2 regions of the Pseudomonas sp. HLS-6 genome follow, and region 1 is predicted to be linked to the other one. Evidence: predicted binding sites of a transcription regulator. Region 1 holds the regulator's gene; the other holds the start of a gene.
What was found. The regulator sigma-54, encoded in region 1, starts transcription at its own class of promoters, with help from an activator protein. The targets are predictions, from matches to a motif close to ANTGGCATNNANNTTGCTNT.

Region 1 (3,457 bases):
TCGCGAACGTCCTTGCGGTCAAGCATGCTGGCGATCTGGCGCAGCAGCTCCAGGTGCTCGTCGGTGGCGGCTTCCGGAACCAGCAGTACGAACAGCAGGTCTACGGGAGCACCATCGATGGCGTCGTAATCTATGGGGGCATCCAGGTGGAGCAGCGCACTAATCGGTGCGGTGCAGCCACTGAGGCGGCAGTGTGGAATGGCGATACCGTTGCCGAAACCGGTTGAACCCAGTTTTTCGCGGGCAATCAGGCTCTCGAAGACATCTTGCATTTCCAGATCCGGTACTTCCCGGTCAATCAGGTTGGCAATGTGTTCGAGTACGCGTTTTTTACTGCCGCCCGGCACGTTCACAAGTGAACGGCCGGGGGTCAGGATATCTTCAAGTCGGATCATGAGTGGGGGGGATCAGCGAGCGGCTGCACCTTGCAGCAAGGCCTGCTGTTTTTCCTTGTGTTTTTTCAGTTGGCGGTCGAGCTTGTCGGCAAGCAGGTCGATCGCGGCATACATGTCTTCATGCTCGGCATTGGCGACGACTTCGCCGCCTGGGATGCGCAGGGTGGCCTCGATTTTCTGTTTCAGCTTCTCGACCTCCAGAATGACCTGCACATTGGTGATCTTGTCGAAGTGACGCTCAACACGCTCGAGTTTTTCCCCGATATAAGTGCGCAGCGCTTCGGTGACTTCTACTTGGTGTCCACTGATGTTGACTTGCATACAGCTTCTCCTTTTGTTGCCGGTGCATAAAGAGGCAGGTATTGCGCCTGCCACTTGAATTGCGGTGGCGCACCTCAGGTGCGTTACATCAGTCGCTTGCGTTCACTCGACGGTGCAATGCCGAGCGACTCGCGGTACTTGGCGACGGTGCGTCGTGCTACCTGGATGCCTTGTGCCTCCAGTAAACCAGCGATCTTGCTGTCACTCAATGGCTTTTTCTGATTTTCCGCTGCAACCAGTTTTTTGATGATCGCGCGAATCGCCGTGGACGAGCATTCTCCGCCTTCGGAGGTGCTGACATGGCTGGAGAAAAAGTACTTCAGTTCGTAAATTCCACGCGGGGTATGCATGTACTTTTGCGTGGTCACCCGGGATATGGTCGATTCGTGCATGCCCACCGCTTCGGCGATGTCGTGCAGCACCAGCGGCTTCATGGCCTCGTCACCGTGGTCGAGGAATCCACGCTGGTGTTCGACGATCTGGGTGGCAACCTTCATCAGCGTTTCGTTGCGGCTTTGCAGGCTCTTGATGAACCAGCGGGCTTCCTGAAGCTGATTGCGCATGAAGGTGTTGTCTGCGCTGGTATCGGCGCGGCGTACAAAGCCTGCGTATTGTGGATTGACGCGCAGGCGTGGGACGGCTTCCTGGTTCAGTTCAACCAGCCAGCGATCGCTGTCCTTGCGCACGATCACGTCAGGCACCACGTATTCGGGTTCACTGGACTCGATCTGTGAGCCGGGGCGTGGGTTCAGGCTTTGTACCAGTTCGATCACCTGGCGCAGCTCGTCTTCCTTGAGCTTCATGCGGCGCATCAGCTGGCTGTAGTCGCGGCTGCCGAGCAGGTCGATGTAGTCGCTGACCAGTCGTTGCGCTTCAGTCATCCAGGGTGTTTGTGCCGGCATCTGACGCAACTGCAACAACAGGCATTCGCTCAGGTTGCGGGCGCCTATACCGGCAGGCTCGAATTGCTGGATGCGGTGCAGGACGGCTTCCACTTCGTCCAGTTCGATATCGAGTTCCGGGTCGAAGGACTCACAGACCTCTTCCAGGGTTTCGTCGAGATAGCCCTGGTTGTTGATGCAGTCGATCAGGGTGACGGCAATCAGTCGGTCGGTATCCGACATTGGCGCCAGGTTCAACTGCCACAGCAGGTGGCTCTGCAGGCTTTCACCGGCCGAGGTGCGGGTGGTGAAGTCCCACTCGTCGTCATCGTTGCTGGGAAGGCTGCTGGCGCTGGTTTGATAGATATCTTCCCAGGCGGTGTCTACCGGCAGCTCATTGGGAATACGCTCGTTCCACTCACCTTCCTCAAGGCTTTCCACGGGAGTGGCGGTTTCCTGGAAGCTGGTTTCCTGGGATTCCGAGGTCGGCTTGGATTCGGCGTTATCCGCCATCGGGTCGCTGTTATCGAAGTCGTCGCCATCTTCCTGGCGTTCGAGCATCGGGTTGGATTCCAGGGCTTCCTGGATTTCCTGCTGCAGGTCCAGTGTGGAAAGCTGGAGCAGACGGATGGCCTGTTGCAACTGCGGTGTCATCGTCAGTTGCTGGCCCATTCTTAGGACGAGCGATGGTTTCATGGCAGGGGCTTAACACCTTATTCGCCGGCGCACATGCGCCATCCACTACAAGGGCGCCGAAGCGCCTTCTTTAAGCAAATTATATGCCTGAAACCGAGGTGTTTGCCTAGAGCGCTGTAACAAATAAGCCGGTATTTGGGCGGATCGTCAGCGCTCTGGCGGTGCCTCGCACCTCGGGCTTACAGGCGGAACTCGTGGCCGAGGTAAACCTCTTTAACCAGTTCGTTGGCCAGGATGGTTTCTGCATCACCTTCGGCGATTAGGCGACCATCGTTGACGATGTAAGCGGTTTCGCAGATATCCAGTGTTTCACGGACGTTGTGGTCGGTGATCAGAACGCCAATGCCTTTGGCTTTCAGGTGGTGGATGATCTGCTTGATGTCGCCGACCGAGATCGGGTCGACACCGGCAAACGGTTCGTCGAGCAGGATGAATTTCGGTGCAGTCGCCAGTGCGCGGGCGATCTCCACACGGCGACGTTCACCACCGGAAAGGCTCATGCCGAGGTTGTCGCGGATGTGGCTGATGTGAAACTCCTGCAGCAGGCTCTCCAGTTCCTTGCGACGCCCTGCGGCGTCCAGCTCTTTGCGTGTTTCCAGGATCGCCATGATGTTGTCGGCCACCGACAACTTGCGGAAGATCGAGGCTTCCTGGGGCAGGTAGCCAATCCCAGCGCGTGCACGGCCGTGCATCGGCTGGTGGCTGACATCCAGGTCGTCGATGAGCACGCGGCCCTGGTCGGCCTGTACCAGGCCGACAATCATGTAGAAGCACGTTGTCTTGCCGGCGCCGTTAGGGCCGAGCAGGCCGACGATCTGGCCGCTGTCGATTGACAGGCTGACGTCACGTACGACTTGTCGACTCTTGTAGCTCTTGGCCAGGTGCTGGGCTTTGAGGGTTGCCATTACTCGGCCTTCTTCTTCGGCTGGATTACCATGTCGATGCGTGGGCGCGGTGCGGTAATGTTGCTGCCGCGGCCGGCGGTGGCGACCTGAGACTTGGTGTTGTAGACGATTTTCTCGCCTTCGGTAGTGTTGCCTTCGTTGATCACCTTGGCCCGGTCAGTCAGAACCACCAGGTCTTTCAATGCCTGGTATTGGATCTGCACGGCATAGCCTTGCATCTTGTCCGGCTTTGCAGCGCTTTGTTGCTGCTCGAAATACG
Region 2 (3,457 bases), 2.6 Mb from region 1:
TTCATCACCCAGCACTTCATAGCGGGCGTCAAGCAGGCGCAACGTGTTGTCGGCACGCTCGATAAAGGTGCCCAGCCGGATAAAACGAAAGGCATCGTTGCGCATGATGGTGCCGTAGGTAGCACCGCGAAACAGGTGTGAGCGCTCCTTCACCCACTCACAAAAACGGCTCAGGCCATAACGCCCTACGCCCTGCTCGGCAATGCCACGGATTTCCAGCCAGGCCGCATTGATGTTCTCCCACATGTCGGCGGTAATTCGCCCACGAACCGCATGCGCACAGGCCCGTGCCGAGCCAAGACAACTGTAGATACTGGCCGGGTTGCCCGGGTCCAGGGCGAAATGCTGCAACAGTCGCTCGGCGTGCAGTTCGCCATGACGTTCGAGGTAGTCATCAAGGGTGCCCGTGATCAGCAACGGCATCGCCAGCTCATCAAGGCCGCCTCCGCGGCCGTCCTGCGGCATCAGTGACAGTGAATAACTGACATCAAGCATCCGCGCGAGGTTCTCCGCCCGCTCCAGATAACGCGACATCCAATACAGATCCGAGGCCGTTCTACTCAACATGATTCAATCCTCAACGACCCAGGTGTCCTTGGTACCGCCCCCCTGGGACGAGTTGACCACCAGCGAGCCCTCACGCAGCGCCACCCGGGTCAAACCACCGGGCACCACGCGGGTTTCCCGGCCGGACAAGACGAAGGGACGCAAATCGATATGCCGTGGGGCAATGCCGTTCTCGACAAAGGTCGGACAGGTCGACAACGACAGCGTCGGCTGCGCGATGTAGGCCGCAGGGCGCGCTTTGATCCGCGCCGCAAAGGCTTCGAGTTCGGCACGGCTGGCGGCAGGCCCGACCAACATGCCGTAGCCGCCCGAGCCCTGGGTTTCCTTGACCACCAGCTCCGGTAAATGCGCCAGCACATGGGATAACTCAGCCGGTTTGCGGCATTGCCAGGTCGGCACGTTCTTCAGAATCGGCTCCTCGTCCAGATAGAAACGGATCATGTCGGTGACATAGGGGTAGATCGACTTGTCGTCGGCGACCCCGGTACCAATTGCGTTGGCCAGTACCACGTTGCCGCAGCGGTAAGCAGACAACAGGCCGGGCACGCCCAGCATTGAGTCAGGGTTGAAGGCCAGCGGATCGAGGAAGGCATCGTCCAGGCGCCGGTAAATCACATCGACCGCCTTGGGGCCGTCCGTGGTGCGCATGTACACACGCTCGTCCCGTACAAACAGGTCCGCGCCTTCGACCAGTTCCACGCCCATTTCACGGGCGAGAAAAGCATGCTCAAAGAAGGCACTGTTAAAACGACCGGGGGTCAACACCACAACACTGGGGTTATCCAGCGGGCTGGAACTTTTCAGGGTGTCGAGTAACAGGTTCGGATAGTGATCGATCGGGGCGATGCGTTGAGCGGCGAACAGCTCCGGGAACAGGCGCATCATCATTTTGCGGTCTTCGAGCATGTAGCTCACACCGCTGGGAGTACGCAGGTTGTCCTCGAGTACGTAGTAGCTGCCGTCGCTGTCGCGCACCAGGTCGACCCCGGAGATATGCGCGTATAGATCACGGTGCAGATTCAACCCCTGCATTGCCAACTGATACTGTTCGTTGGCGAGCACCTGCTCGGCCGGAATGATGCCGGCCCGCAGAATGCGCTGATCATGGTAGAGGTCGGCGAGAAACAGGTTGAGGGCCTTGACCCTCTGGATGCAGCCCCGTTCGATCACGCGCCACTCAGCGGCGGGAATACTACGGGGAATGGTGTCGAACGGGATCAGGCGTTCAGTGCCTTGCTCATCGCCATAGAGGGTGAACGTAATACCGGCACGATGAAACAGCAGGTCGGCTTCCCGACGACGCTGAGCCAACAGTTCCGGCGGGGTCTCGGCCAGCCAACTGGCGAATCCGCTGTAGTGCGCTCGGACTTCACCGTTGCCGGCATACATTTCGTCATAAAAGCTGCGGATCATGCCGAACTCCTTGTCATCCGGACCAAGACGTCATCGCAAGCCCCGTGCCATCGGCATAAATGCTTTTATTTCAAGTGGTTATAGAAGCGAGGGAAAAACACCGCACCAGAGCAGTGCGAGATACACCGTCAACCGGGCGACGGCGCCTCATTGCGAGGCAGTGCCCGGCTGACGGTTGATTGGCTCAGGCCAGCAAACGTTCTTGCTTGACCCCCCAGCCTTGGACCTCACCACCCAGCGGTGCGATCACCGCCTCAAAGCCCTGTTCGAACTCATCGATGCCGCCATGGGTGGCATACATCACCTTGCTCAACTCCAGATGCCAGCCGCCATCCGCACATTCACAGACCTGTGCATTGAGCGACTCGCCGCGGAATTTCCCGGCTGCTCTGCGGGCACGCTCCTCATCGGGGAAAACGGCATAGAACTCGATGGGGTGGATACGGGCAAAGTCGAACCCGCCTTCCTTCATGCTGCGCAAGACATTAATGCTGATGTCATCATATTGGCTGCTCATGAATCGTCCTCCGCAAATACCGATGGATTAACCTTCAGTGCGTGACGCTATCGCCCACAGTAGAGGCGCGGGCCTTCGAGCTAGTGATCAAGACAGGGCCGGGAAGCGTGAATCAGGTAGACCCTGAGTGCATCCTAGCGCTTGCGCAGCGCTCGTGCCAACCGATGTAAGTCGTATCGACACATCAAAAAACAAAAGCCCCGATAAATCGGGGCTTTGGTCAAACAGGCATCACGTAGTACCGGTGATCAGTCCGGCACGCCGTGAACCACACCGGCGGTGTTGTCCAGCAGGCTCTTGGTCGCCGTCTGGATGAACGACTCCAGCTTGCGCGTCAGTTCAGCCTGGTCCGGGCTTTCGATTCGCTCGGCCTTGAACTCGCGACCCAGTTGGTAGCGGTACATGCGTGGCGACATGTCCTTGGACTCGATCAGAATCCGATCACCCGTTACCAGGCCAACGGTCTGCTCGCTACCCGACGGTTTGATCATGCCAAAACCCTGGTCGCCTTCCGGCAGGTTAAGCAGGTCACGCCCCCAGCACTGATGACGGGTTTCGCCACCGAGGCGACCCATGATGGTCGGCACGATATCGATCTGGGTACCCACGGTGTGGCTGACCGCACCGAACTTCTCCTGGATACCCGGCGCAATGAGCAGCAGCGGTACGTTGAAGCGGCTCAGGTCGAGTTCGGTGACCTGCTGGTTGTTGCCGAAACCATGGTCGCCAACAATAACGAACAAGGTTTCCTTGAAGTACGGCTCTTTGCGCGCCTTCTCGAAGAACTGACCCAATGCCCAGTCGGAATAACGCATGGCGGTCAGGTGCTCGTCGAGACGACCCTGGCCCGTCACAGGCTCTACCGGCAGGTTTTTCGGCAACGCGTACGGCGTGTGGTTGGACAGGCTTTGCAGCAAGGCATAGAACGGTTTCTTGCCATAGTTTTTCGCCAGTTCTTCA

Region 2: a site for sigma-54 is predicted at 2,013-2,032, ahead of CS390_RS17775 (circularly permuted type 2 ATP-grasp protein). Genes of this name have one in related genera too.

What each region holds. Positions count from the first base shown of each region.
Region 1 covers NZ_CP024478.1:1,101,636-1,105,092, forward strand. Annotated here, with positions in the region: gene ptsN (PTS IIA-like nitrogen regulatory protein PtsN) at 1-395, opposite strand, end outside; gene hpf (ribosome hibernation-promoting factor, HPF/YfiA family) at 408-716, opposite strand; gene CS390_RS04945 (RNA polymerase factor sigma-54) at 800-2,293, opposite strand; gene lptB (LPS export ABC transporter ATP-binding protein) at 2,473-3,198, opposite strand; gene lptA (lipopolysaccharide transport periplasmic protein LptA) at 3,198-3,457, opposite strand, start outside.
Region 2 covers NZ_CP024478.1:3,795,313-3,798,769, forward strand. Annotated here, with positions in the region: gene CS390_RS17770 (alpha-E domain-containing protein) at 1-567, opposite strand, end outside; gene CS390_RS17775 (circularly permuted type 2 ATP-grasp protein) at 571-1,980, opposite strand; gene CS390_RS17780 (ribonuclease E inhibitor RraB) at 2,165-2,497, opposite strand; gene CS390_RS17785 (LTA synthase family protein) at 2,746-3,457, opposite strand, start outside.